2 regions of the Citricoccus sp. GCM10030269 genome follow, and region 2 is predicted to be linked to the other one. Evidence: predicted binding sites of a transcription regulator. Region 2 holds the regulator's gene; the other holds the start of a gene.
The links. The regulator HspR, encoded in region 2, represses chaperone genes until heat shock. The targets are predictions, from matches to a motif close to AAGTTGAGTCNNNNNGACTCAACTT.
Positions count from the first base shown of each region.

Region 1 (15,038 bases), on a different contig from region 2:
TTGAACAGCGGTGTGACCAGCGAGATCACGGGGAACATCGAGACCATGAGGGAGACCGTCAACACGACCTTCTTGCCGGGGAAGTCGAGCCGCGCGATCGCGTAGGCGCACAGAGTGGCCAGCACCACGGCGATCGCGGTGGCGATGATGCAGATTCCGATCGAATTCCACAGGGCCGAGAGGAACAGCTCCCGGGAGTCGCCGACCAGGATCTCCTCATAGTTGATGGTGGAGGGCGTGGTCGGCAGGAACTGACCGTTGGAGAGGTCCGCCGGAGTCTTCAGGCTCGTCGCCAGGATGGAAGCCACCGGGAAGAGGCACCACACGGCAACGATGACGGTGATCACCCACCAGCCGATGGCGGTGTTGCGCTTGCTCATTTGCGTCCTCCTCGTCCGCCGGCCAGATCAACGTTGAAGACCTTGATCGCCGTGAAGGCGATCAGCGCCACGCACAGGAACAGCACCACGGAGATGGCTGAGCCGAGGCCGATCTCCAGCCTGCCGATCGAGGTGCGGTACGCCAGCAAGGACAGCACTTCGGTGCCGTAGGCGCCCTTGGTCATCACGAAAATCGAGTCGAAGACGCGGAACGCATCGAGTGCCCGGAACAGCACGGCCACCATGATCGCCGCCTTCATGTTCGGCAGCACCACTCTGCTGAGGCGCTGCCAACCGTTGGCGCCGTCCACGGCCGCGGCTTCGGAGAGGTCGTCGGGCACCTGGGCGAGGCCGGCGAGCAGCAGCAGCGAGATGAACGGCGTGGTCTTCCAGATCTCGGAGAACATGATGACCACGATCGAGGTGCCGCCCTGCGCGAACCAGTTCAGGTCGTCGCTGACTCCGGGTAGCCAGCCCAGCCAGCTGTTCATGTATCCGGAGTCGATGCTGAACATGTAATACCAGGCGTAGGCGGAGACCACCGTGATGATGCCGTAGGGCACCAGGATCACCGTGCGGACCAGGCCCCGGGTGGACTTGATGGCTCGGTGCATGATCATCGCCAAAGCGAAGCCGAGGACCAACTCGACCAGCACGGTGACCACGGTGATCAGCGCGGTCACACCCAGGGCGCTCCAGAACACGCCATCGCTGAGGATCGTTCCGTAGTTCTTCAGGCCGATGAACTCGCGTTCGCCGGGTGCGGTCAGGCGGTAGCTGAACAGTGAATCCCAGAGGGCCTGCACCACGGGGTAGAAGATGACCGCCACCATGATGACGAAGGCCGGGCCGGCCAACCACCAGCCCAAGCGGGTCTCGGCCTTGGACCGCTCAGAGCGAGGCGCCCGGCGACCGCGGCGGGCACGGCCGCCGTCGGGGTCCGTGGACTTCGCCGTCCCGGGACTCGAACTGACGGCCGGTGCATTGGACGGAATGGCGCTCACAGCAGCGACTCCCCTCGCAGGACTTGAGTGATGAACTGGCCGGTGCCGGCCGGGGTGGATTCGGGATTCACGGACCCCGGCGGGGCGAACCGCTGTTGGATCGCGGTGGAGACCTCGTTGTAGTACGGCGTCTGCGGTCGGGGCACCGCCAGGTCCAGAGACTCACGAATGGCCGGGGCCATCGGGAACTGCTCCTCCACCGCAGGATCGTCGAAGGCGCTCGCACTGGAGGGCGGATTGCCGTTGGTGACGAAGTATTCGGCCTGATGCTCCGGGGTGACGATGCACTGGATCGCGTCCCAGGCCAGATCCGGGTGCTGCGAGTGAGCACCCACGCCGAGGTTGATGCCACCCAGCGGTGGAGCCGGTTCCTCGTCCTCGTTCATGCGCGGGTACTGCGTCCAGCCGATGTCCTCGGGCAGATCCTCCGGCAGTGCCCCCTCCTCGACGGAGGCATTCGTCGCGGGCCAGACGAACGGCCAGTTGACCATGAAGGAGCCGCTGTCTCCCTGGAAGAGCAGCAGGGACTCGTTCTCCTGCTGGGTGGCCAGCCCGGGCCCGCCCAGCCCCTCCTGGCCGATGACGGAGATGATCTCCGCCGCGTGTTGAGCCGCCTCGGAGTCCAGACCGGTCTCGACCTCCTCCGCGGGGGCCTCCGGATTCTCCACGATCTGACCGCCACCGGATTCGATGAGGGCGTTGAGCCAGACGGTCATGGATTCGGCCCGCGCTCCCTGCACCCCGAGCTCCTTGTCCTGTTCCCGGGCCACCTCGATGAGCTGATCCCACGTCACGGGCTCGTCCATGTTGAGCCCGGCTTCTTCGGCCACCGACTTGCGGTACCACAGCAGCTGCGTGTTGGCCCAGAACGGGATGGCGACCACGTTCTCCTTCCACGTGGCACCGGCGAGGGCTCCGTCGAGGGTGTCCTGCGTGGTCGCCTCCACCACGTCGTCCGGCACCGGCGCCAGGAACCCGGGCTCGGCCAGTTCGGGAATGAAGGGTGGGTCCAGGGACATGATGTCCATCGAGTTGTCCCCGGCGGCCAAGCGGCGGGTGAGCTGCTCGCGCTGGGAGGCGGCGTCCGTGGGAAGGACCGACGTCTCGATCCGGTACTCCCCGCCCGCTTCCTCGGTGCACTGCTGGGCCAAGGTGGCCTGGCCGCCGTCATCCGGGTTGGTGTACCAGGTCAGCACCGGCGTCTCGTCCGCCGGCCCACAGCCGGACAGCAGCAATGCCGCTGATGCCATCATCGCGCCGGCCACCGGCCTGGCGAACCTGCCACGCGGTCGGGATTCCCTCATCTGTCGCCCACCTCCGGTCCGTGATGCCACGCGAGACCCCTGCCCTGTGACCCTGTGACCCAGGTCTCCGTGACGGAAGCCTATGCCTGATGTGGGCGTTTCCCAAGAGTTCCGGTCCTCTTCGGTCTCAGCGCGTGTCGGCGGCGTCGTCCATGCCTTACTCTTCATCCCATGGGTAGCGAGGTCGAGTCGAGTACGTACACGCGGTCGGAGCGGACGCAGTATCGCGAGCGGCTGCAATCGTCGCTGCAGGAGCTCAAGACCTACCTTGCCGAGCACGAGCTCACCGGCACCGGACGCGTGGGACTCGAGCTGGAGCTGAACCTCGTGGACCAGCAATCGCAACCCGCCGCGCTGAACCGAGAAGTGCTGGCAGCCATCGACCATCCGGCGTTCCAGACCGAACTGGGCCGGTACAACATCGAGCTGAATCATCCGACCTTGACGTTGCGCGGACGCGGCCTGGCCGAGTTGGAGGAGTCGCTGCGCTCGGAACTGGACCGAGCCGAACAACGGGCCGTTCGCGCCGGAGCACACCTGTACGCGATCGGCATCCTGCCCACCCTGGACGGGGACGACCTGGCCGGCGAAGGGTGGATCAGCGAGGGCAATCGCTATGCGGCGCTGAACGCCGCGATCCTGGAGGCCCGCGGTGAAGACATCCTCATCGACATCGACGGCCCTGAGCACCTGTCCTATTACGCCCGGGACATCGCCCCGGAGTCGACGTGCACCTCAATGCAGTTGCACCTCGAGGTCTCTCGCGAGCAGTTCGGCCCGGTGTGGAACGCCGCCCAGGCGATCGCGGGGCCGCAGACGGCTCTCGCCGCGAACTCTCCCCTGTTCCTGGGCCATCTGCTGTGGTCCGAGACCCGCATCGCGGTGTTCCAGCAGTCCACGGACACGCGTGGCCCCGAGCTGGCACGCCAGGGGGTCCGTCCGCGGGTGTGGTTCGGGGAACGCTGGATCAACGGCATCGAGGACCTGTTCGAAGAGAACATCGCCTTCTTCCCGGCGCTCTTGCCGGAGATGTCCGGCGAGGCCGGATCTGCGACCGACGCCGGCGCCCCCAAACTCTCGGAGCTGCTGTTGCACAACGGCACGGTCTACCGCTGGAACCGCCCGATCTACGATCCCGGACGGGATGAGGACTCCGGCGACGGCGGCACCACACCGGCGAAACCCGCCAACCTTCGCGTGGAGAACCGCTTGCTGCCGGCCGGTCCCACCGTGGTGGACATGGTGGCCAATGCCGCCTTCTTCTTCGGCCTGGTGAAGTACCTGGTGGAGACCGAGGAGAACCCCTGGGAGCGGATGTCCTTCGCCGTGGCGAGGAAGAATTTCTACGAATGCGCCCGTCACGGGTTGAATGCCTCCGTGTACTGGCCCGGATCCGGCGACGTCCCCGTCACGGAGCTGCTCGACCGGCACCTGGTGCCCGCCGCTCGCGAGGGACTGCAGTTGCTGGATGTGGACGAGCAGGTCGCCGAGCACTATCTCTCCGTGCTGACCGGACGCACCCGGAACGGCCAGAACGGTGCCACCTGGATGGCCCGAACGCTGGGTCGGTTCGAGGACTCGTGTCTGCCGCGGAAGGAAGCCCTGGCCCGCCTGGTGGATCGCTATGGCGAGCACATGCGCGGTGGTGAACCCGTCCACACCTGGCCGCTGCCATGATGGATCCCGCCATTCACCGCGGAGAGCTGCCTCCCTCCGAGGTGTACCGCCGCTTCGCCCTCGAAGCCCGCGGCACCTCGGCGGTCTATGAGCACTGGGCCGAGAGCGTCGCCGATGACGTCCCGGTCCTCGACCTGTTGACGGAGCTGCCGCCGTCGAAGCGGCAGCCGAATCTGGTGTTCGCCGCCGCCCGGCTCCACGGCGCCGGAACGTCCTATTCCTCTTTTCACGAGACCCTGCGGGGCCAGTGGGCCGCGGTCCGCACCACGATCTTGGCCCGCTCGACCCAGACCAATGAGGCCGCCAGGTGTGCCGTTCTCCTGCCGTTCCTGGCCGCACTGCCCCAACCCTTGGCGCTGATCGAGGTGGGTGCCTCGGCCGGGCTGTGTCTCCTCCTGGACCGGTATTCGTACCGGTACAGCGATGGCACGGTCGTGGATCCCGACGACGGCGTATCGGAGGTGATCATCGAGTGCGAGCTGGGCCCGGGCATCACGCCACCGAGCGTCATGCCTAAGGTGACGTGGCGGGCGGGCATCGACCTCTCCCCGGTGGACGTCAACGACGCCGAGGACCGCACCTGGTTGGAGGCCCTGGTCTGGCCGGAACACCATGATCGCCGGGCCCGTCTGCACGCGGCGATGGATCTGGCCCGCCACGACCCTCCTCGTCTCGTCCGCGGTGATCTGGTCCAAGAGTTGCCGGCCCTGGCGGCCGAGGCGCCTGTCGATGCCACCCTGGTCGTGTTCCATACCGCAGTGCTGCCCTACCTGGATTCCGCGTCCCGGAGCCAGTTCGTCGACGTCGTGAACCGGCTCCCGGGGTATTGGATCAGCAATGAGGGCCGCGGCGTGGTGGCCCTGAACTCACCCGTGCCCGGCCCGGAGCCGGACCACCGTTTCGTGGTGGCGGTGAACGGTCAACCGCGCGCCCTGGCCGACCCCCATGGCCGGTCGGTCACTGGCCTCCCCCACTAACGGCGGTCACTTTGCGGGCAGAACGGACCGGTTCGTTCTGCCCGCAAAGTGCCTCCGCACCCGCCGGCCCGGCTGTCGGTGTCTCCGCGCGAGAGCCGCAGCCACGCAGCTGTGTTACCTGCCCTTTGCCGTCTTCGGAGACTGCGTCGCCTTCGTCGTCTTCGCGGTGGCCGGGGCCGTCCACGGGTCCTCCGGCCAGGGATGTTTGGGGTATCTGCCCCGCATCTCAGCCCGGACTTGAGCGTACGGCCCGGACCAGAACGAGGCCAGATCGCCCGTGACGGCCAGGGGTCGGCCCGCCGGCGACAGCAGATGGAACACCACGGGCACACGCCCGTCCACGAGTCGAGGGGATTCGGCCAGCCCGAAGCACTCCTGCAACTTGACCGCCACGACCGGAAATCCGTCGTCGGGCCCGGTGACGCCGTCCACGGGTGGGTAGTCGATACGGACCGCCCGCCCACTGGGGACCGGCAGACGCTCGGGGACCAGCTCATCGAACCGGACGGCCTCGGGCCAGGGCAGCAAACGCCGCAGAGCAGCCGCCACGTCCAGTGAACTCGTCGTCGCCCCGCTAGCAAGCTTCTCCACCTCCGGGGCCAGCCACTCCTGCCAGCGATCAGCGAGCTCGGGATCGGACACATCCGGCCACGGCGAGCCGAGTACTCCGTGCAGCAGCGACAGCCGTCGGCGCAGCAGCTCCGCCGACGGCGAGAGCCCCAGCTCGGCCACGCCCTGGGAGCGCAGTCGGTCCACGACGACGGCCCGCCCCTTCTCCGGGTCGGGCGCGACGGGAGTCTCGGAGAGCACGATGTGCCCGATGGCCTTGGTGTTCCGGCCGACCACCCGGCCGTCCTGCCATTCGGCTCGGTGCTGCTCGGTCAGCAGTGACCCGGCGAGGGTGCCGGCGAGTTCGGCCTCCACGGGGGCCGCAGAGCGGATCACGGCGCCCGTTCCGGCTGCGGCTCTGCCCTCGGCCCTCGAGACCTCGGCCACGGCCAGCCAGTCGGTGCCGGCCAGCGCACTGCCGGGCGGGAGGGCGGCCCGGGTGCCGGAGGCCAGCAGATAGGTCTCGGCGTCGGTGCCGGACACGCGGCGGGCCAGCCGCTCCGGCCACGCCAGCCCGACGACGGCGCCCGCCGGATCGCGCGGCCGGTCCCGCCGGCCGTCCCGGGGCTTCATACCCGCCGAACCACTCTCCAGACCAGCCTGCGAACGTTCCTGAGCGGCGGCGATGTCCTCGAACCGTCGCACATCACGCTGCCATCGAGATCTGTCGCCACCCCCGGAGCTGGAACCCGCCCCGGAACGCAGTCCGGACAGGGCCGCGGTCAGGTCGGCACCGGCCGGGCGGATGTCGGAGGCCACCAGCGCCACCACCTCCGCGGCGTTCCGCGCCCCGACGAGCGAGCTGCCCTCGAGCAATGCGCGGGCCAGGCGGGGTTCGGCGGGGACGCGGGCGAGGCGCCGTCCATGATCGGTGGCCCGGCCGGCGTCGTCGATGGCACCCAAGGCGGTGAGCACCTCCAGCGCCGCGTCGAGAGAGGCCCGCGGGAGCGGGTCCGGCAGCACGAGGCCCTCGCCTCCGGGGGCGTCCCAACAGGCCAACACGAGGGCGGCCCCGGTCAGATCGGCGACGGCGGCGGCTGGAGTCGGGTGCGCCGGTGCGGTGCCATAGGTGGTGCGGTCGTAACAGCGGACCACCGTTCCCGGACCGAGGCGACCAGCGCGACCGGCTCGCTGATCGGCCGAGGACTGGGCGCAGGCCACGGTCACCAGCCCGGTCATCCCCCGGGCCGCATCTCGCCGGGGTTCTCGGGCCAACCCGGAATCGATCACCAGCCGCACTCCGGGCACCGTCAAGGAGGACTCGGCCAAGGAGGTGGACACGATGATCCGGGGCGCCCCGCCTGGTTCACGTCCGCCGACAGCAGCGTCCTGCTCGGCTGGTGTCAGTTGGCCGTGCAGGGCTCGGACGTCCGTGCCCGAGGCGAGTGACCGCAGGCGGGAGACGGTTTCCTCAACCTCCCGAGCGCCGGGGACGAAGACGAGGGCGTCGGTGCTGGGTTCGGCGGCCACGGCTTCAGCATGGGCTCGAGCCGCAGTGCGGGCGACGTGGTCGAGGAAACCGCGCGTCACGCCGTTGAAGTCCTGACGCCGGTCCGTGTGGGGTTGGTACCGGACCTGCACCGGGTGCAGGGCCGAGGGGCAGTCGATCACCGGCGCGGGAGCCTCTCGGCCGGATCCCTCGCCGAGGCGAGCGGCGAATCGTTCGGCGTCCAAGGTCGCGGACATCGCCACCAGCATCAGCTCGGGCCGCAGTTGACTGACCTCTCCGAGCATGCCGAACAGCAGGTCGGTCTCCAGGTCACGTTCATGGACCTCATCGAGGATGACGGCGCCCGTGCCGGTCAGTTCGGGGTCGGCCAGTAACCGATTGACCAGCACGCCGGGCGTCACGAACTCCACCAGCGTGCCCGGGCCCGCGGTCCGTTCGCCGCGGACCACATACCCGGCTCGCGTCCCGACGGCGGATCCGTCCAGGGACGCGAGCCGGTGGGCCGCCGCGCGCGCCGCCACCCGGCGCGGTTGCGTGACGACGACCCTGGGTGCAGCGGTTCCCTGTCCAGACGTCTGACCGGACGCCTTTCCAGACACGCCGGTGCCGCCGGCCGCCAGGAGATTTGCGGCGGCCGGCGGCACCAGGGTGGTCTTACCGGTCCCCGGGGGCGCCTGGACCACGGCCACCCGATGCTCGCTCAGCGTCCGTTCCAGGCTCGCCAAGGAGCGGGTGAAGACGAGTCCGGCGCCCAGCCGCTCGAGGTCGAACGGAGCGGCGTCGGGACGTCCGGGGTCGGTGGGGCCGGCGGCGGGACGGTGGCTCGGAGCGGTCAGGGCGTCGGCATCCCGCCGTTGGCGTTGAGCGTGTCGCCGGTGACGTAGCTGGACTCACCGGAGGCCAAGAAGACGTAGGCCGGGGCCATCTCCACCGGCTGGCCGGCGCGGCCCAACGGGGTGCTCTGACCGAAGTTCGGCAGCTTCTCCTTCGGCTGGCCGTGCGAGACCTGCAGCACGGTCCAGACCGGTCCCGGCGCCACCCCGTTCACGCGGATGCCGCGCGAGGCCACTTGCTGCGCGAGGCCCTTGGTGAAGTTGTTGATCGCGGCCTTGGTGGCGGCGTAATCCAGCAGTGTCGGCGAGGGCTCGTAGGCCTGCACCGAGGTGGTGTTGATGATGGTCGATCCAGGACCCATGTGCTTCAGCGCCGCCCGCGAGAGCGTGAACATCGAGATGATGTTGACCTGGAATGTCTTCTCGATCTGCTCATCGTCCAAGTCTTCCAGAGATTCGATGGCGATCTGCCGGCCGGCGTTGTTGACCAGGATGTCCAGCCCGCCCAGCTTCTCGACGGCCGAGTCCACCAGTCCGTTCCGGTACTCCTTGTCCATCAAGTCACCGGGGAGCGCGACCGCCGTGCGGCCGGCGTCCTCGATCGCCTTGATCACCCGCTGGGCGTCCTCTTCCTCCACCGGCAGGTAGGCGATGGCGACGTCGGCCCCCTCACGGGCATAGGCCACCGCGGTGGCGGCGCCAATGCCGGAGTCACCACCGGTCACCAGGGCTTTGCGGCCCTTCAGCCGATCTCGGCCCACGTAGGAGTCCAGACCGATGTCCGGGATCGGATCGGTCTTGGTCTCCAGTCCGGGCTCGGGCTGGTCCTGCTTCGGGGGCGAGACTTTCGGGTGGCGCGTCGTGGGGTCGTCGGCGGCCAACTGGCCCTGCCCCTCGGCAGGTGTGCTGTTCGGGGTGTCATTCTCAACGGGTTCCATGGTGACGACTCTAAGAACGTCCACCGGGGTATTGGCAAGTACCCAATGACTCGCGTGTGCCAGCTTGTGCAAGCATGTCCCTATGACGGACGCCACCCCAGCAGACCAGCATTCCACGGGAACTCCTCGCGCCGGCCGCGCCGATCGAGTCCTGTTCTATCCGCCGAGTGATGCCCGCGAGTCGACCCCCTATCGGCAAGCCCACCTCGAGCCTGCGCGCGTCGCGTCCGACGTCGGGGGCTCCGTCCTGACCAACGATGCCGATGCCCCTTACGGGGATGGGACCGCCACCGCCGTCGTGGTGTTGTTTCCGGTGCCCGTGGATCAGATGGAGGCCCTGCTGGCGGCCAACCCCTCGGTGTCTTGGGTGCAGTTGCCCTTTGCCGGCATCGAGCGATATGTGCCGCTGATTCGGGCTCGGCGTGACATCACCTGGACCTCGGCCAAGGGCTGCTACGGGCCGCCCGTCGCCGAACACGCCCTGATGCTCACCCTGGCCCTGCTGCGAAATCTGCCCGAACGCCTCCGGGCCACCAGTTGGGGGGCCGGCAGCGGGCGCACGCTGAACGGCCTGCACGCTGTGGTGGTCGGCGGTGGCGGCATCGCTCGCGAATACCTGCGGCTGCTCAAGACCTGGGACACCACCGTCACGGTCGTGCGGCGCACCGCCGACGAGGTCCCCGGAGCCGACCGCACCGTCACGCAGGACCGGCTGGACGAGGTGCTCCCGGAGGCCGATGTGGTCATGCTCGCCGCCGCGGCCACCGATCAGACCCGTGGCATCATCGGGCGCCGGCAACTGGAGCTGATGGACTCAGCGGCCGTGCTGGTGAACATCGCCCGCGGGACGCTGGTGGACACCGATGCTCTGGTCGAGGCCCTGTCCGCCGGCGCCATTCACGGGGCCGGACTGGATGTCACCGACCCGGAACCGCTGCCGGACGGCCACCCCCTGTGGACCGAGCCACGGTGCATTGTCACGCCCCACACGGCCGACACCCCTGAGATGTGCATCCCCCTGATCAACGCGCGAACTCAGCGGAATCTGGCCGCCCGCGCCCAGGGGGGCGAGCTCGAAGGTCAAGTCGATCCGGAATCCGGATACTGACCTGCCGCCCCCTTAGGCTGAACGTATGAGATCTCCCGTGCAGGACTACCTCGATCGATTGGTCGACCAGCTCCGTTCTGTGGACGAGGGCACCACCCACCAGGTCATCCCGGCCACCGCGGCCATGGACCCCCAGTTGTTCGGCCTCGCGCTGACCACGGTCGAGGGCCACAGTTATACCGCCGGAGACGCCGAGCACTCCTTCTCGATCCAGTCGATCTCCAAGGCGTTCACCTACGCCCTGGTGCTGGACGACCTCGGACCGGAGCGGGTCCACGAGAAGATCGACGTGGAGCCCTCGGGGGACCCCTTCAATGAGATCTCGCTCCAGCCCGGCACCGGCCGGCCGGACAACCCGATGATCAACGCCGGGGCCATCGCCACCACATCCATGATCAAGGGCCGGGGTGGCCGCGACCGGCTCGGGCGGATCGTCAACGCCTTCTCCGACGCCGCCGGGCGCGAACTCAAGATCTCCGAGGGAATCTTCAAGGCGGAGGACCGTTCCGGCCACCGCAATCGGGCATTGGCCTGGCTGCTGCGTTCCTTCGGGATCCTGGAGTCGGATCCCGAGCCGGCCCTGCAGGACTACTTCCGCCAGTGCTCCATCCTGGTCACCGCGAAGGACCTCTCCATGATGGCCGCCACCCTGGCCAACCAGGGCGTGAATCCCCGCACCGGTGAGCGCGTCTTCTCAGCCCGGACCGTGCGTTGGGTGCTGTCCGTCATGTCCACCTGCGGGATGTATGACGACGCCGGCACCTGGGCCATCGAGGTTGGCCTTCCCTCCAAATCCGGAGTGGGCGGTGGCCTGCTCGTGGTCGTCCCGGGCCAGATCGGCATTGGCGTGTTCTCGCCTCCGCTGGACGAACACGGCACCTCGGTGCGCGGGGCGGCCACGGTCAAGCAGATCGCCACGGACCTCGGCCTGCACTACGGGGACGTCCCACCCCTGGGCCGTTCCACCATCCGCTCCAGCTACCACCTCGCCGATGCCCCCTCCGGAGTGCCGCGCGGCGCGGAAGCCCTGCAGACCCTCGAACAACACGGACCCGAGTGCCGGATCATCGAGATCGGCGGCGACATCGGCTTCGCCGAGTCGGAGACCCTGTCCCGCGCGGCCGCCGATCTGCCCGAGACGGTCCGCACGCTCGTGGTGGATGTGCGGAAGGTCGACGACTTCGGCCAAGCAGCCACGCGACTGCTGACCGGAGTGGTGCGCGGATTCCTCGCCGACGGCCGAGATGTGATCCTCGTGGACGAGAATCGAGTGCTCACCGAGGCCTTGACCACCTATGCCGAGACCGCCGAGGAGAGTCCGCTGCCGGACCCGATGTCCGAGGTCACCACGAAGGCCGTCAACACGGAGGCTCCTCTGGACGAGCTGATCCCCACCGCACTCGACGACGGCACGGCCACCGCCGACGTCGGGCCGGAATTCCGGTTGTTCCTCTCGCGGTCCATTGCGCTGGAATGGGTCGAACAGCGGCTCTTGGCTCGGCACGCTCCCGGCCTGGTGCCCACGGGCGAGCAGGAGCCGATGCGGTCTCCACTGCTAGAGCGGCTCAGCCACGATGACGCCCAGACGCTGGCGGCCTTCATGGAGCCGCGCCACTACCGGGCCGGGCAGGTCATCCGCCGTGCGGGACAGCCCTTCGGAGGGATCTACTTCATCTCCTCGGGCCAAGTGGAGCTGACCAGTCAGGGCTCCGGTGGTCGGCGTTATCGGCAGGCATTCCTCTCCCCCGGCATGATCTTCGGCGAGATCGCCCTGGGGCAGGCCGGTCGGCAGCTCACCACGGTGCGAGCCGTCGGTCCGGTGACCACACGGGTGCTGACGGCGCAGGTCATCTCCGCCCTCGAAGAGTCGGACCCCCAGTTGGCCATCAAGCTGTGGTCAGCCCTGGCGCGGGACGCCTACACGAGCGTGGAGCAGATGAGCCGGGAGTCCGGAGTCAGGTCCTGAAGTCGTGAGGTCCTGAAGTCGTGAGGTCCTGAAGTCGTGAGGTCCTAAAATCATCCAACCTGAGAATTCGCTGGGAGTTCACTCAACCTTGAGAAGTTGAGTGAATAAGACTCATAGTGTGATTGTTGTCTCGGATGCACGGCCCACCACGGTGGACCGTGGAAGAACACTGAACCGTTGACCAACAATCGCTGACCAACGAACGAGGAGAAGAGATGGCTACCCGAATCGACCCCTTCCGTGAACTCGACCGCCTCGCCGGACAGCTGTTGACCCCGGTGCGCGGCCTGCGCCAGATGCCGATGGACCTCTACAAGGACGGAAACACCTACGTGGTGGAGGCTGACCTCCCCGGCGTGGATCCGTCCTCCGTGGACGTCGACGTGGACGGCCAGTTGCTGACCATCCGCGCCGAACGCAAGCCCGCTGTCGCAGACAACGAGTCGGTGATGTGGATGACCCGTGAACGCGAGACCGGCAACTACGTGCGCCAGCTCAACCTGGGCCAGGACGTCGACTTCGAGAACATCAGTGCGAACTACGACCACGGCGTCCTCAAGGTCACCATTCCGGTGTCCGCGAAGGCTCAGCCGCGCAAGATCAAGGTCGGCACGGGCAACGGCGCCCAGGCCGTCCAGCCCACGTCCTCCAGTGACGGCTCTGGCTCCCGTGAGACGATCTCCGGTGAATCCACCCCGGCGGCCGTCGGATCCAACAGCTGATCCGTCCCGCCAACTGAGGCATCTATAGGTCAAAAGTGCCCCGGTTTTGGGCCCTGAGGGCCCAAAACCGGGGCACTTTTGACCACCAGACGTGGAGGGAGTGGGGTCAGCTGCTGGCGTTGGCCAGGGTCTCCACGATGGTGTTGAGCGTGGAGGACGGGCGCATGGCCTCGAACACCTTCTCCTTGGACGGGTAGTAGTAGCCCTCGATGTCCACCGGAGACCCCTGGACACCGTTCAGTTCGTCCATGATCTTCTGCTCGTTCTCCGCCAGCTGGGCCGCGATGTCCTTGAAGGCGGCAGCCAGTTCGGCGTCCTCCGTCTGCTGGGCCAGTTCTTGCGCCCAGTACAGCCCCAGGTAGAAGTGCGAACCGCGGTTGTCGATCTCGCCGACCTTGCGGGAGGGGTTGCGCCCCTCCTCCAGGAAGGTGCCCGTGGCGCGGTCCAGGGTGTCGGCCAGCACCTGGGCGCGGGCATTGCCGTTGGAGACCGCTTCGTGCTCGAAGGAGACGGCCAGCGCGAGGAACTCACCCAGGGAGTCCCAGCGGAGGTGGTTCTCCTCCAGGAACTGCTGGACGTGCTTCGGAGCAGAGCCACCAGCGCCGGTTTCGAACAGGCCGCCACCGTTGATCAACGGCACCACCGAGAGCATCTTGGCCGAGGTGCCGAGTTCCAGGATCGGGAACAGGTCCGTCAGGTAGTCGCGCAGCACGTTGCCGGAGACGGAGATGGTGTCCTCGCCGCGGCGGAGGCGCTCCAGAGTGAAGGCCGTGGCCTCCTCCGGAGCCATGATCTCGATCTGCAGGCCTTCGGTGTCATGCTCCTCGAGGTACTCGGTGACCTTGGCGATGAGGTTGGCGTCATGGGCGCGGTTCTCATCCAGCCAGAACACCGCAGGCGTCTTCGAAGCACGGGCGCGGGTGACGGCCAGCTTGACCCAGTCGCGCACCGGCACGTCCTTGGTCTGGCACGCGCGCCAGATGTCCCCTGCTTCCACCGCGTGCTCGATCAGCACAGACCCGGAGCCGTCCACGATCTGCACGGTACCGGCGGTCTCGAGGATGAAGGTCTTGTCATGCGAGCCGTACTCTTCGGCCTTCTGAGCCATCAGGCCGACATTCGGGACGGTTCCCATGGTGCGCGGGTCGAACGCTCCGTTGGCGCGGCAGTCGTCGATGACCACCTGGTACACCCCCGAGTAGGAGGGGTCCGGAAGCACCGCCAGCGCGTCCTGCTCCTGATCGTCCTTGTTCCACATGTGGCCCGAGGTGCGGATCATGGCGGGCATGGAGGCATCCACGATCACGTCCGAGGGGACGTGCAGGTTCGTGATGCCCTTGTGAGAGTTCACCATGGCCAGGTCCGGGCCGGTGGCGTAGGCGTTGTCGATCTCGGCCCGGACGCCGTCGGCCACCTGGGGATCCAGGGAGTCCAGTCCGGAGAGGATGGATGCCAGTCCGTCATTGGCGGAGAGACCGGCTGCGGCCAGCTCGGCACCGTACTTCTCGAAGACGCCGGGGAAGTAGGCCTTGACCACGTGACCGAAGATCACCGGGTCGGAGACCTTCATCATGGTGGCCTTCAGGTGAGTGGAGAACAGGATGCCCTCGGACTTGGCCCGCTCAACCTGGGCGGCCAGGAACTCGTCCAGCGCCCGCGCGGACATGAAGGTTCCGTCGATGATCTCTCCGGCCAGCACGGCGAAATCGTCCTTCAGCACGGTGGTCTCGCCATGGGCGTCCACGAACTGGATACGGATGGTGCCGTCCTCGGGGATCACCACGGATTTCTCGTTGTGGAAGAACGCGTCCGCGTCCATGGAGGCGACGTTCGTCTTGGAATCCGCCGACCAGGCGCCCATCGAGTGCGGATGCTTCTGGGCGAAGTTCTTCACGGCTCGTGGAGCGCGACGATCCGAGTTGCCCTCACGCAGGACCGGGTTCACCGCGGAGCCCTTGACCTTGTCGTAGCGGGCGCGGGCGTCCTTCTCCTCCGGGGTCGTCGGCTCGTCCGGGTACGGCGGCAGGGCGTAGCCGTCTGCCTGGAGTTCGGCGATGGCGGCCTTGAGCT
Region 1 covers NZ_JBHTCV010000005.1:1,205,171-1,220,208, forward strand. Annotated here, with positions in the region: gene ACFQQD_RS12605 (carbohydrate ABC transporter permease) at 1-380, opposite strand, end outside; gene ACFQQD_RS12610 (carbohydrate ABC transporter permease) at 377-1,375, opposite strand; gene ACFQQD_RS12615 (extracellular solute-binding protein) at 1,381-2,688, opposite strand; gene ACFQQD_RS12620 (glutamate--cysteine ligase) at 2,860-4,365, shown strand; gene ACFQQD_RS12625 (DUF2332 domain-containing protein) at 4,362-5,342, shown strand; gene hrpB (ATP-dependent helicase HrpB) at 5,457-8,237, opposite strand; gene ACFQQD_RS12635 (SDR family oxidoreductase) at 8,234-9,172, opposite strand; gene ACFQQD_RS12640 (D-isomer specific 2-hydroxyacid dehydrogenase family protein) at 9,255-10,280, shown strand; gene glsA (glutaminase A) at 10,306-12,246, shown strand; gene ACFQQD_RS12650 (Hsp20/alpha crystallin family protein) at 12,462-12,968, shown strand; gene ACFQQD_RS12655 (NADP-dependent isocitrate dehydrogenase) at 13,075-15,038, opposite strand, start outside.
Region 1: ACFQQD_RS12650 (Hsp20/alpha crystallin family protein) is a predicted target of HspR. The motif match lies at 12,340-12,364, and genes of this name have one in related genera.

Region 2 (15,038 bases):
AACAGGGCGTAGTCGATGCCCACGGCCAGTCCGAGCATCAGGCCGAGCACGGGCGTCACGGACAGCATGTCGATAGTGCCCGAGAAGGCCAGTGTGCTGGTGGCCCCGATCCCGACGCCGACCAGTGCGGTCAGGATCGGCAGGCCGGCGGCCACGAAGGTGCCCAGCATGATGAACAGCACGATGCCGGCGATGACCAGGCCGATGGCCTCCGCCGCGCCGGCGAGCTGCGGCACGGACTGCGAGAGATCGTTGGCGGGGAGGACCTCGACCCCGTCGATCTGGGCGTCGGTCAGCGTCCCGACCACCTCGTCCTTGACCTCGGTGGAGATCTCCATCAACGGGGCGGTGAAGGTCACCGAGCCGATGGCTGCCGTTCCGTCCTCGGACACGGTCCGGTACTCCTCGGCGAGGGCGAGCATGTCCTCACCCTGCTCCAGCTGGGTCTCGCCGTCCTCGAGTTCCTGCTTCTTCTGATCGAGTTCTTCCTGATTGGCCTGAATCTCTTCGCGGCCGTCCTCGAGCTGAGCCTTCCCGGCGTCCAGCTGTTGCTGCTGAGCGTCCAGGGCTGCCTGTTGCTGTTCCAGTTGGGCCATCTGGGCCGCGGGGGCGCCGGCGGCCTCCGCCTGGGCGCGGGCGGCATCCAACTGTTCTTGAGCGGCGTCGAGCTGTTCCTGACCGGACTGGAGCTCGGCTTCGGAGGCCTCGAGCTGTTCCTGCGCTTCGTCGATCTGCGCCTGACCGTCTTCCAGTTGGGTCCGGCCCTCCTCGAGCTCGGCACGGTTGTCCTCGATCTCCTGCTGGTTGGAGTCCTTCTCCGCCTCGGTGGCGAAGGGATCCAGGACGGAATCCACGCCGTCGAGCTCCTCAACCTCCGTGAGCAGATCCGCGATCTCCTGACGCTGAGCGTCAGTGAACTCGGTACCGTCCTCCGTGCGGAACACCACGGAGCCGGAGCCATTGGCCGCCTCGGGGAACTCCTCCGAGAGCCGATCGGTGACCTGGCTGGTGGGCGTTCCGGGAATGGTGATGGAGGTGGTCAGGGTCCCGCCGAAGGCCAGGAACCCGCCGACGGACAGGGCCAGGACGACGACCCAGGCCCCGATGACCGCCCAGGGGCGCTTCGAGGAACCGAAGCCGAGTCGGTAGAGCAGTTCTGCCATGGAAAGGCGCTCCTTCGGAGGAGATGAGTACAACGATGGGTCCAGACGGGTGACGGGTCGGAATGGTTGGGGGGACGGACCGACCCGTCACCGACTATAGTGGACGGAACGTCTCGTATCGAAATAGGCGATGGAGAGAATGACCACGGAGGTTGTGGTGAACGCTGACGAATTGAGGGGACCGACTGAGCATCGGGGCCGGCCGCGGAGTGAGAAATCCCGCGTGGCCGTGCTGCAGGCGGCGGCGGACCACATGGTGGACTTTGGCTTCCAGGACCTCACGGTGGAAGGGCTGGCGACGTCGGCCGGTGTGAGCAAACAGACAATTTATCGCTGGTGGGGGTCCAAGACCGACGTCGTCGTCGAGTCCATGGCCGAGGGCTACCTGGTGAGTCCGCTGGGTGGTCCGGCAGACACGGGGGACCTGCGTGTCGATCTGGAACGGTGGATCGGCGAGCTCAAGGCCGAGATCGAACAACCGGAGTCGGCGCGATTGGTGCAGGCCATCCTCTCAGCACTGACCTCAGCGGGAGGGACCTCCTCAGCGATCCAAGCCTCCCTCATCCGCCCGATCATGGAAAGCCTGGACGAACGCTTCCGCGCGCACGACCGCACCCACCCCGGCAGCCTGCCGGCGCCGCCGTCGTTCTTGGCCGAGACCGTGGGGGCGAGCCTGCTGTTGCACGTGATGTTCTCCCTGCCGATGTCCTCGGAGTGGATCGACCAGCTGATGAGCCTCGTGACGCCTTCACGGGACGGCGATCACTCGAGCCGACCGTAGGCTGAGGAAATGCTCTGGCCTGTCGCTGAGTTCAGCACCTTCCCCACGTGGCTCAGCGTGGTGTTCTGGGTCGTGGACGTGGGTATCCGCGTACTGCTGCTCGGCATCGTCCCGGGTGGCCGTCGTCCCGCCGTGGCCATGGCATGGCTGCTGATCATCTTCTTCCTGCCGTTGCCCGGTCTGGTCCTGTTCCTGCTGTTCGGCTCGTTCCGACTGGGCGGGCCGCGCCGTTCACGCCAGCGAGCGGTCAGTCAGGCCCTGGGCCGGGCCACCGCGCATCTGGAACTGCCCAACGACGCCGGCCAGGCGCCCGGATACGTGGCCTCGGCGGCCGCATTGAGCCGGAATCTGACGAGCTTTCCCATGTTGGACGGCAACGGGTTCGAGTTCATCACGGACTACCGCGCCTCCCTGCAGAGGATGGCCGATGACATCGACAACGCGAAGCACTACGTCCACCTGGTCTTCTACATCCTGGCGGACGACCCCGAGGATCGGCAGGGCTACACCTCGGTGGTGCTGGAAGCCCTCGAGCGCGCCCATCGGCGCGGGGTGAAGGTGCGCATCCTCTTCGACCACATCGGTTCGCTGCGGGTCAGGGGCCATCGGAAGCTGCGGCAGCGACTCGACGCCGCGGGACTGGAATACCACGAGACCATGCCGGTGCTGCCCTGGCGCGGCAAGTATCAGCGCCCGGACTTGCGCAACCACCGCAAGATCCTTGTGGTGGACGGACTCGTCGGCTACACGGGCTCGCAGAACCTCATCGAACCCGGGTACAAGCAGCCCGCAGCACACCGGATGGGCCGCGCCTGGGTGGACCTGATGGCCCGGGTCACCGGCCCGATCGTTGCCTCGCTGGACATCGTGTTCGTCACTGACTGGTACTCGGAGACCGGCGACCCCCTCGAGGGGGCGATCCGGGATCCCGACCCGACGGAGCTGGACGTGGACGAGGGCAGCATCGCCCAAGTGATTCCCTCCGGACCGGGTTTCGCCAATGAGAACAATCTGCGCCTGTTCAACTACCTCTTCTACTCCGCGAGCAAACGACTCGTGGTGGTCTCCCCGTATCTGGTGCCGGACGACTCGATGCTCTACGCGCTGACCACCGCGGCCCAGCGGGGCGTTCACGTGGAGCTCTACGTCTGCCGCAAGGCCGATCAGTTCATGGTCCACCATGCCCAGCAGTCCTACTACCACGCCCTGTTGGAGGCGGGGATCCAGATCTTCCGCTATCCCGATCCGAATGTGTTGCATGCCAAGTTCTTCACGATCGACGAGGACGTGGCCGTGTTCGGATCCTCGAACATGGATATGCGCTCCTTCTCGCTGAACATGGAGGTCTCCGTGTTGACGGTCGGCTCAGAGATGGTCGATGCCCTTCAGTCGGTGGTGGAGCAGTACCGATCCGTGTCCGAGGAGCTGACCCTCGAGCAATGGGAGGGTCGGCCGCGACTCAAGCGCTGGGTGGACAACGTCTTCCGCCTCACCTCCGCTCTGCAGTAGCGCCGAACATCGCTTTGCGGGCAGAACGAACCGGTTCGTTCTGCCCGCAAAGCGATGTGGCTGGGCGGGAGCATCACCAAGAGCCACCCAGCTCAGAGTGGGAAGGTGGAACCCAGGCTCCGAAGCACCCCATGGGCCTTGGTCCGTACTTCCTCCCATTCCTCCTCCGGAACCGAATCCGCGGTGATGGCCCCGCCGACGCCGAGGGTTAAATCGGTTTCGCTCGTCTCGCCCGTCTCGCTCGTCTTGCCCGTCTCGCCGGACTGCCGTGGGACGGCCACGAGGGTGCGAATCAGCACGTTGAGATCGGCGGCGCCGTCGTCGGAGAGGTACCCGGCGACCCCGGAGTACACCCCGCGTGGCCCAGATTCGAGGTGTTCGAGGATGTGCATGGTCGAGATCTTGGGTGCACCGGTCATCGAACCCGGAGGGAAGGCCGCGGCCAGGGCGTCTGCGCGAGGAACGCCGTCCTCGAGTTGAGCCCGCACCGTGGAGACCATCTGATGAACAGTCGGATAGGACTCGACGGCGCACACCCGCGGAGCGGACAAGGTGCCCGGCCGAGCGAAGCGGGACAGGTCGTTCCGCGCCAAATCCGTGATCATGATGTTCTCGGCCCGGTCCTTGTCCGAGGCGGCGAGGTCCTCTGCCAGAGCCCGGTCCTCATCCGGGGTCGCACCGCGCGGGCGGGTGCCCTTGATGGGTTCGGTCACCATCCAGCCGTCCACTGACATGGAGAGAAAACGTTCGGGGCTCGTGGAGAGGATCTCCACGGACTCGGCACGCAGATAGAGATTGAAGGGCGCACGGTTTGCCGCCGCCAGCTCTCGGTACGTGGCCCACCCGTCGAACGAGGCCACCGTGGATTCCAGGTGAGTGGTCAGACACACTTCATAGGTGCGGCCCTCGTAGATCTCATGCTGGGCCGAGCGGATCTTCGCCAGATACTCCTCGCGAGAATCCCTCACCCTGAACACCGGCGGCGTTTTGCGGGCAGAACGAACCGGTTCGTTCTGCCCGCAAAGCGGGAGGGAGGTGAGGGACTCGGCCCAGGTGGGTCCCTCAGGATCGTCGGTCGCCCAGAACAGGGTGGTGGTCTCGGCCATGTGGTCCACGGTGGCCCCGCGACCGGGACGGAACAGCAACGCCTCCGGCGGGCCGGTAGCGGCGTCAACCGTGGCCGCACCATCCGGTGAACCGGCCTCGCGCTTGAGCCCATACCCGATCCAGCCCATCCATCCGGGCTGGAACGGTCCGCCGGACTCAGCGTGACCACCAGTGCCGGGCCACACGGAGGCCAGCCAGGCGAAGAACCCTCCCTTGCGGCGCACCGTGAGATGGCCGCTGCGGACGGTGGTGGTTCCGGCGGTATGGGTGGCGATCGCGGAGGCGCCAGTGGCCAGACCGATCAGCGAATATCGACTGCGTTCCGGTGCCGGCGTCACGTCGTGGTCGGAGCTCTCCAGCAGCAGCGCTGTTCCGGAATCAGGACCCCCTGCCGCAGAAAACAGGCTCTGCGGGTCCATAGCACCTGACACCGTGAGGTGCTTCCAGCGTGGCGGCGCGGGTGCCGGAATCAGGTTCAGAGCCCCTTCCCAGCCCGGCAGGGCGCGCAGGCCTTCCACCAGCTGGACGGCCGCGTCAGGAAGCGAGCCGGGGCCGTCCACGAGGAACCACGCGGCGTCAGCGACGTCGTCGGTGGCCAGGTAAGCCTCTTCCTGGGCTGCCCAGCGGTCCCAGTGCGCGGCGAACACCTCGCCGTCTCGGTGCAGTGCCCGGCGCTTGCGCTCGGCGTCGTCCATCTGCACCCACGCAACGGCGTCCACGAGTGGGCGGGCCTGCCGGTTCCCGGCGCCCACACCCTCCAGAATCACGACGTCGGCCGGATCCGTGTGGCTGAGTTCTCCCGGTGTTGCGGTGGTCCAGTCCCAGCGGCGCCAGTGGGCCGTCCGTCCGGCGGACAGCGGCTCGACGACGTCCTGGTGGTAGGCGGGAAAGCACGCGGTCAAACCGTCCCAACCGGGGTAGATGGAGTCCAGATGGAAAACCGCGACGGTCAGATGTGGGCGCAGGAGGGCGGCGGTCTCCAAAGCCAGGGACGTCTTGCCCGCCCCCGAGCGGCCGTCGATGGCCAGCACCAGCGGTGTACGGTCGGCTGGTTTCATGTCGTCGCCGGTGAGTCGGGTGAGTCGCGGGAAACGGATGAATCGGAGGCATCAATGCTGTCGAGGGTCTCCGTGGCGGCCTGCAGGACGTCAACCGCCGTCTGCATCTGCTCGGGTGAGAACTCCGCCAGTCGATCGGTCAGTCGTTGTGCGAGTGGCCGGAAGATCGCGCGACCATCGTTGGTCGCAGAGTCGGTGTGGCTGATGTTCACTCGGCGACGGTCTGTGGTCGAGGGGCTCCGCCGGGCATGACCGTTGGCGACCAGCCGGTCCACCAGCGCCGTGGTGGAGGCGGAGGTGAGGTTCAGCAGTCGGCCCAGATCGGTGGGGGTGGTCTCCAGGCCGGCGGCCTGGCGCTGCATCAAGATCGTCAGGGCGCGCAGGTCCGTGCGGTGCACGCCATGGTGATGACCGGCGGCCTCGGTCGTTCGATCCGCCGCCTCTGCGTAGCGGCGAAGAGCCTGAACCAATGCCGGGAGCTCGGTGGACTCCTTGCTCGCGCGGGCCATGGGTCTCCTTCCGCCGGACGCAGGGCCCCAGTCTACTGAGCATCTCGACGCCGATGGCCGGGCGGAAAAACCTCTCGATTATCGAGGTATTGCGGTACGGTGAGTCAATGTCCCCCGCGCCGTCTCCCACGCAGTCGTCCACGTCGCCATCCGCACCGCCCCGGCACCGGGCCGGATCTCGGCGTGGTCCGCGACTCTGGTCGGGAGTCGCCGTCCGGGTGGCCGCGGCCGCCGTCGTGGTGCTGGCATGGCTGGCCGGGACGGGGCTGGGTGGGCCGACCTTCGGCCGGCTCGGTGAGGTGACCTCCAATGACCAGGCGACGTTCCTGCCCGCGTCGGCCGAATCCACACGGGCCGGCGAATGGGCCAGTCGCTTCACCGACGGAGACCAGATCCCGGCACTGATCGTGGCCGAACTGCCCGGCGGCCAGATACTGGCGGAGGGCTCTGGTGAAATGGCGGCCCTCTCCGCTTGGGGGGAGAAGCTGGGCGCAGTCGACGGAGTGGATCAGATGGTGGGGCCCGTGCCGTCGGAGGACCGGGAGGCCATCCAATACATCGCCCTCATCAATGCCGAGTCGGCAGAGCCTGATGTGGTCGTGGAAGACCTTCGCCGGGTCCTCGAAGCGGCGAAGACCGATCCGGTCGCGGCGGGTGCGGAAGACCTGGCCGGCGTGAACGTCCATGTGACCGGGCCGGCCGGACTGTCCGCGGATCTGGCCGGGGCCTTCGCCGGGATCGATGGTGTGCTGCTGGCCGTGGCGCTGGGAGCGGTGTTCCTCATCCTGGTGCTGGTGTACCGGTCGGTGCTGTTGCCGATCCTGGTACTGCTGAACTCGGTGGCAGCACTCTGTGTGGCCGTCCTGACGATCTATGGGATGGCCTCTGAACAATGGATCGCCCTCAACGGTCAGTCACAGGGCATCCTGTCCATCCTGGTGATCGGCGCCGCGACCGACTATTCGCTGTTGATGGTCGCCCGCTACCGGGAGGAGCTGCGGCGGGAACCGCGCGTGTGGTTGGCCGTGCGTTCGGCCTGGCGCGGATCTTTCGAACCGATCACGGCCTCTGCGGCCACCGTGGCGCTCGCACTGTTGTGTCTACTGATTTCCGACCTCAACTCCAATCGCTCCCTGGGACCGATCGCGGCCTCGGGCATCGTGCTGGCATGGGCGGCGTCGTTGACCTTTCTGCCCGCGGTCCTGTACCTCTGCGGGCGCTCCGCCTTCTGGCCCGCCATTCCGCGGCCCGCGGTGGTGAATCGGCCGAAAGGATCGGTGGCGGATCAGGCACCCGACGTCGCCATGGAGCCCCTGGGCGATCGGGTGCACCACGGCGTGTGGTCCCGCATCGGTGCCATGGTCGCCCGCCGGCCACGAACCGTGTGGATCGTGACGTCGATCGTGCTTCTGGTCGGGGCCGGGGGAGTGACGCAACTGCAGGCCAGTGGCGTGGCACAGTCCGACGTTCTCCTGGGGGAGTCGGACGCGAAGGCCGGCCAGGTCGTCCTCAGCGAACACTTCGACGCCGGAACCGGAGCTCCGGTCACGGTGATCGCCCCGGCGGAACGCGGAGATCAGGTACTGCAGACCGTGCAGGCCTACGAGGGCGTGGCCTCGGCCTCCTTGACCGCCGACGGCGGCGCTCCCGCCGGTGCTCCTGCCGGCTCGCCCGCTGGCGCTCCCGGCGACCAGCAAGGCGACCAGGAAGGTGCCCAGCAAGGCGAGGCGACGGCGCCGCTGGAGGTCGACGGGCGGGTGTACCTGCAGGCCACCCTGACCCATCCGGCCGATTCCGCGGAAGCGGAGAGCACGGTGGTGGATCTGCGGCGATCGCTGCACGATCTGGACCCGGACATCCTCGTGGGAGGCACCACGGCCACCGCTCTGGACTCGAACACCACGGCTCAGGCGGACCTGAAACTCATCATCCCGCTCGTGCTGCTCGTGGTGCTGCTCATTCTGATGGCTCTGTTGCGGTCGATCCTGGCCCCGGTGCTGCTCGTTCTGGCCACCGTGCTGAGTTTCGGCACGGCGATCGGGGTGTCCGCGCTCGTGTTCAACCACGTGTTCGGGTTCCCGGGCGCGGACCCCAGTGTGCCGCTGTACGGGTTCGTGTTTCTGGTGGCCCTGGGCGTGGACTACACCATCTTCCTGATGACCAGGGCCCGGGAGGAGGCGGCGCAGATCGGGACGCGCGCCGGTGTGCTGAAGGCCCTGACCGTCACGGGCGGGGTGATCACCTCGGCCGGCGTGGTGTTGGCGGCCACGTTCGCCGCGCTGGCCGTCATCCCCCTGATGTTCATGGTGCAGCTCGCCTTCATCGTGGCGTTCGGAGTGCTGCTGGACACCTTCCTGGTGCGTTCGCTGGTCGTCCCGGCAGTGACGCTGGACATCGGTCCGGCGGTCTGGTGGCCGTCGAAACTCAGCCGAGCGTCCGGTCGGCGGAAGGTGGCGGGCTGATCAATCCCGCGATGCAACCCGGTTCAGTTCTCGTGGTGCAGTTCGCCGGTGTTGTTGCTGAGGAACGAGCGCAGGAACCACTGGAACAGTTCGAGCTCACGCGTCTGACCGACCAGCAGATCCTCGGCCATGGGATCCAGCTTGCCGACCTCTTCAATCGCGTTGCGGTGGTCGGCGATGACGCCGGTGTACACCTTGTCCAGGGCGGAGATATGGGTCAGGGTGTCGGCGCGGCCGACGGCGTAGTCGTCCCACGTGCGCTCGGCGGCAATGGCCCCGGGGGTGCCCTGCGGCGACAGGCCCATGGTGGCGACGCGTTCGGCCACCTCGTCCACGAAGCCGCGGACCACGTTGACCTGCGGATCCAGCATCTCGTGCACGGCGATGAAGTTCGGCCCGACCACGTTCCAGTGCGCATGCTTGAGCGTCAGCTGGAGATCATTGAGGGCGTGCAGCCGCATCTGGAGGATCTCGGCGACGCGGTGGCCGTCCTCGAGGTCAACGCCGGGGACGGTGTACTTCGCCTGGACGTCCTTGGCTGAGCTGTTCTGTGTTGCCATGATGTCTCCTTTCCCCGCGGCGCGGAATCCAGTTGCCGCGCCGGTGCCGCTCTGTCGATGACCTCACTCAAACACCCCTGCGAATTCTCCGCAAGGTCTCCTGGTGCGCGGTCTCGGCGGAGTCTCTCCGGTTCAGGTCGGCATTGGGGAATGAATCATCGACCGCTCTCGTTGGACGAGGTGACGCAAGTTGAGTCGGGGTGACTCAAGGCAGATTGACATCCGGACGCCGGCATGAAACCTTGAGTCTTGAACGCTCAGGTGGCCGGTCGCGGAAGCCTCACTCCGCCGGTCAGGAAGAGCGACTGACTCAGTAGCTGACCAACGATCCGTCCGTCAAGGAAAGGAACCGCCCATGTCCCGTGCAGTGGGAATCGACCTCGGAACCACCAACTCCGTCGTGTCCGTACTGGAGGGTGGCGACCCGGTCGTCATCGCCAACGCCGAAGGCTCCCGGACCACCCCGTCCGTCGTCGCCTTCTCCAAGTCCGGAGAGGTCCTGGTCGGCGAGATCGCCAAGCGCCAGGCCGTCAACAACCCGGACCGCACCATCGCCTCCGTCAAGCGCCACATGGGCACTGACTGGAAGGTCGAGATGGACGGCAAGCAATACACGCCGCAGGAAATCTCCGCGCGTACCCTGATGAAGCTCAAGCACGACGCCGAGGATTACCTGGGCGAGAAGGTCACCGATGCGGTGATCACCGTGCCGGCGTACTTCAACGACGCCGAGCGCCAGGCCACCAAGGAAGCCGGCGAGATCGCCGGCCTGAACGTCTCGCGCATCATCAATGAGCCGACGGCGGCCGCGCTCGCCTACGGCCTGGACAAGGGCAAGGAAGACGAGCTCATCCTGGTCTTCGACCTCGGTGGCGGCACGTTCGACGTCTCCCTCCTGGAGGTGGGCAAGGACGAGGACGACTTCTCCACCATTCAGGTTCGCTCCACCGCCGGCGACAACCGCCTCGGCGGTGACGACTGGGACCAGCGGATCGTCGACTGGCTGCTGTCCCAGGCCAAGTCCAAGGGCGCCGACCTGTCCAAGGACAAGATCGCCCTGCAGCGCCTGAAGGAGGCCGCCGAGCAGGCCAAGAAGGAACTGTCCTCGGCTTCCTCGACGAACATCTCCCTGCAGTACCTCTCCGTCACGGCCGACGGTCCGGTGCACCTGGACGAGCACCTGTCCCGTGCCAAGTTCCAGGACATGACCTCGGACCTGCTGGAGCGCACTCGGAAGCCGTTCGAGGACGTCATCAAGGAAGCCGGCGTGTCCATCAAGGACATCGACCACGTGGTGCTCGTCGGCGGTTCGACTCGTATGCCCGCCGTGACCGAGCTCGTCACCGAGATGACCGGCGGCAAGGAGCCCAACAAGAGCGTCAACCCGGACGAGGTCGTCGCCGTCGGCGCCGCCCTGCAGGCCGGTGTGCTGTCCGGTGACCGCAAGGACGTGCTGCTGATCGACGTCACCCCGCTCTCCCTCGGCATCGAGACCAAGGGTGGCGTGATGACCAAGCTCATCGAACGGAACACCGCCATTCCGACCAAGCGGTCAGAGACCTTCACGACGGCGGAGGACAACCAGCCCTCGGTCTCCATCCAGGTCTTCCAGGGTGAGCGTGAGTTCACCCGGGACAACAAGCCGCTGGGCACCTTCGAGCTGACCGGCATTGCGCCGGCCCCGCGCGGCATGCCGCAGGTCGAGGTCACCTTCGACATCGACGCCAACGGCATCGTCCACGTCTCGGCCAAGGACAAGGGCACCGGCACCGAGCAGTCGATGACCATCACCGGCGGCACCTCGCTGTCCGATGAGGACATCGATCGCATGGTGAAGGACGCCGAAGCCCACGCCGCCGAGGACAAGGAACGCCGCGAGGCCGCTGATCGTCGCAACCAGGCCGAGCAGACCGCCTACTCCGTGGACAAGCTGCTCTCGGACAACGGCGACAAGCTGCCCGAGGACATCAAGACCGAGGTCCAGGCCGACGTCGACGCCCTCAAGGAGGCCCTGGAGAAGCAGGACAACGACGACGAGGTCAAGGCCGCCTACGACAAGCTGCAGGCGTCCCAGACCAAGATCGGTGAGGCCCTCTACGCCTCGCAGGCCGCCGACGCCGGTGCCGGTGCCGAGGGCGCTGCTGCCAGTGACGGCTCCGCCCAGGCTGAGGACGAGGACATCGTCGACGCCGAGGTCGTGGACGAGGACGAGGGCAACGAGGGCAACGAGGAGAACAAGGACGGCAAGTAAGCCGGCCGGTACTCCTCGAGTCCCTGCCCTGATTCTCATCTGACACCCGGGCCCGCCTGAGCACTGCGGGCCGCCGGGCCCGGTCGGGCCGGACCACGTACATCGATGCGCGGCCGGCCCGATCGGGGCTCCGGAGGAAAGGACACACACCATGGCGAACCACGGAAACGACGAAGAACGTGAGCACGAGGAGCCGGTGAGCTTCCAGGACAAGCGTCGGGTCGACCCGGAGACCGGGAAGGTCCGCGGGCCCGGCGCCGCAGCGGACTCCGGTTCCGGCGATGCTGACGGAGACGCGCTGTCACAAGCCCAGCGGATCCTCAACGACGCCGCCGGCGAGGTCGGCGACGAGGGCGCCAGCCCGGAGGAGACCGTGGTGGCCGGCAACGCCGGAGGAACACCGCCGGTCGACTCGGACACCGACGCGCAGAACGCCGACGCGCAGAACACCGCCGCGCAGAACAACGCCGGAGCCAGCGCTCGTGAAGAGGAACTGCGCAATGACCTGCTGCGGGTCCAAGCGGAGTTCGTGAACTACAAGCGCCGGGTGGACCGCGACCGGGACGTGGCCAAGGACAACGCCATCCAGTCGGTGCTGACGGCACTGCTTCCGGTGTTGGACGATCTGGATGCGGCTCGTGCGGCCGGAGATCTTCCGGAGGGGCCGGTCTCCTCGATCGCCACCAAGTTCGAAACGGTGCTGACCGGATTCGGCTTGGAGCGTCAGGACCAGGACACCCTGGCCGGCCAGGCGTTCGATCCGACTCACCATGAGGCCATGCTGCGCCAGCCCAACTCGGAGATCCCCGAGGGGCACATCGTGCAGGTCTTCCGCAGTGGCTACATCCGCGGGGAGCGCGTGCTGCGCGCCGCGCAGGTGATGGTCTCGGCGGGCGACGAAGGTGGCGACAGCAGCGGAGCCGAGCCGGCCGGAGGCGAAGCCGAGGCGTGAGCCCAAGCCGGCGGGCCGACGTCGTGACCCGCCGGCTGGTCGGCACGCCGATGGAATAACACTGGACCGTTCGACGGGGAAAGGAGGCACCATGGCCTCACAGGATTGGGTAGACAAGGATTTCTACGCCACGCTTGGTGTCTCCAAGGACGCCTCGGAAGCCGACATCAAGAAGGCGTACCGGACGCTGGCCCGGAAGTTCCACCCGGACCAGAACCCCGGCGACGACGCGGCCGAGAAGAGGTTCAAGGAGATCACCGAGGCGAACGCGGTGCTCTCGGACCCGGAACAGCGCCAGCAGTATGACGCGATTCGCTCGATGGGCTCGGGCGCCCGGTTCTCCGCACCGGGAGCTGGCTCCGGTGGTGCCGGAGGCGGCTTCGAGGACGTCTTCGGCGGGTTGTTCAACACCGGTGCCGGCCGCGGTGGAGCTCGGTCGGGATACTCGACCGGTGACATCCCGCCCGAATTCGCTGACCTGTTCGGTGGTTTCAGCGGTGGAGGCTTCGGTGGCCAGAGCGCCGGCGGCCGCGGAGGATTCGGTGGGTACGGCACTCCGACCAAGGGAGCCGACCGCACTGCTACCTCGACCATCTCCTTTGCGGGGGCGATGCGCGGCACCAGGATCTCGTTCCGGGACTCGGACGGCGAAGTCATTGATGTCCGGGTTCCCGCCGGAGTCAAGGACGGACAGAAGGTGCGGGCTCGCGGCAAGGGCTCGCCCGGCCCCGGCGGAGCGGGTGACCTGATCGTCACCGTCAAGGTCGAAGAGCATCCGTTCTTCCACCGGGACGGGAACAACCTGCGGATCGAGGTGCCCGTCACCTTTGACGAGGCAGTCCTCGGGGCGACCATCGAGGTGCCGACTCTGGAAGGACCGGTCAAGGTGAAGGTCCCGGCCGGCTCATCGTCCGGACGCGTGCTGCGCGTGAAGGGACGAGGCGTGAAGCCGTCCAAGGGATCCGCCGGCGATTTGTTGGTGGAGCTCCAGGTTGCGGTCCCGTCGACACTCTCCGATGAGGCCCGTGCTGCAGTCGAAGCCTATGCCGCCGCGACGGAGGGGCATCGCCCTCGAGCGGGGTTGGCGGATAAGGCACGGCTGTGACGACGTTCTGGGACGAACCGCTCTACGTCATCTCGGTCGCCGCCGAGCTGGCGGACATGCACCCGCAGACCCTGCGACAGTACGACCGCATGGGCCTGGTCGTCCCGCAGCGTCAGGGCGGGCGTCACCGCCGGTACTCCCGCCAAGACGTCGAGCGGCTGCGGATGATCCAGCAGCTCAGCCGTGAAGGGGTGTCACTGGAGGGCATCCGGCGGATCGTGGAGCTGCAGTATGAGGTCGATCGGCTGCGGGACACCGTGGCCGAGCTCGCCGCCCAGATTCAGGATTTCCAGGCCTATGCCCGGTATCCCCGCGTGTTCACGGCCGGCGCCGCCGGGGACGTGACCACCACCTTCGACGCCGGCCCGGACGGCACAGCGCAGCGCCCGTCGCCAGGCGGGACCAGAACAGCCCGGCAGCGGGCACGGCGTGCCGCGCGCTGGCTGCGGCGACCCGGCGTCATCGCCGCCGGCCCGAGTATCTCCGAACTCACGGCCGGGCCGGTCTCCGGATCGTCTGGCGCGTCAGCCGGATCGCCGGGAGCACTGCCGGGCGCACTGCCCGGTGGAGCCGGCTCGGGACCTCGGGCGCTGCTGTGGAAGTCACAGGACTGACACCGGATCGGGGCGTCCCGTTCCGTGACATCTGGACCTCCGCCGAACAGCGTGCCACCCGGGCCCGGCTGCGCGCAGACATGCGGCGTCGCCAGGGCCTGGGGGCACGGCAGAAGTCCGCCCTGGACGGGTTGGTGCATGCCCTGAGGCGCGAGTCGATGGATCGGTCCTTCCCGGAGAGAATCCTGCTGTCGTACGACCTCGGCAGCCGCTTCCGGTCGCCCGCGGCGATCGTGGCCGTGGGTGAGATCGACACCGCCACCCACGTCAGCTGGCAGGTTTCCGGCATGGGCATCTCCGTACACACCGCCATGTGGGGCTCCGTCAAGGAGGCGGCCCAGCTGTGGGCAGCGCAGAAGTCCGCCGGAGCGGAACACCCGTGTGTGATCTCCTGGCTCGGCTATCAGCCGCCCGGCCCCTGGGGCGTGCTCTCCAGCCGATCCGCCCTGCGCGGCGGCGCCCGGCTGGCCCTCCACCTCAACAGTTGGTTCGACCATTACGAACGGCTCAGAGCCGAAGACCGGTCGGGGCGGACACCGCCACGTCCTCACACTGCAGTGGAGGCGCACTCCTACGGCACCGTGGTGGCCGCTCGGGCCCTGCAGATCCTGCATCGGAGCTCGCCATCCCGGAGCATCGATGCTCTGGTCGTCTCCGGTGCGGTGGGCTTGCCCCGGGATCTGGCCGGCGACCCGGCCGCCCTCGGCATGAGCGAGGAGCGGATCTACACCGCCCTGGCGGACACCGATTACCTGTCCCGGCTCGCGCTGTGGTTCTCCGGCCGCCGACAGTGGACGCGGGCCACCGAACTCAAGACCACGGCCGACGAGGAGCGCAACCTGGCGGCCGCCGTCGGGCACAACACCTCTCGCTACCGCCCGGATGCCCGGCTCTTTCGCCGGGGGCGCGGCTACCGGGACCCCGGGACCGCCTCGCTGTATCGGATCGCGCGGGCGACCATCGGCCT
Region 2 covers NZ_JBHTCV010000006.1:192,513-207,550, forward strand. Annotated here, with positions in the region: gene ACFQQD_RS13895 (MMPL family transporter) at 1-1,163, opposite strand, end outside; gene ACFQQD_RS13900 (TetR/AcrR family transcriptional regulator) at 1,303-1,944, shown strand; gene cls (cardiolipin synthase) at 1,954-3,453, shown strand; gene ACFQQD_RS13910 (chorismate-binding protein) at 3,546-5,618, opposite strand; gene ACFQQD_RS13915 (MarR family winged helix-turn-helix transcriptional regulator) at 5,615-6,127, opposite strand; gene ACFQQD_RS13920 (MMPL family transporter) at 6,235-8,589, shown strand; gene ACFQQD_RS13925 (Dps family protein) at 8,613-9,149, opposite strand; gene dnaK (molecular chaperone DnaK) at 9,505-11,400, shown strand; gene ACFQQD_RS13935 (nucleotide exchange factor GrpE) at 11,552-12,352, shown strand; gene ACFQQD_RS13940 (DnaJ C-terminal domain-containing protein) at 12,444-13,457, shown strand; gene ACFQQD_RS13945 (heat shock protein transcriptional repressor HspR) at 13,454-14,071, shown strand; gene ACFQQD_RS13950 (alpha/beta hydrolase) at 14,053-15,038, shown strand, end outside.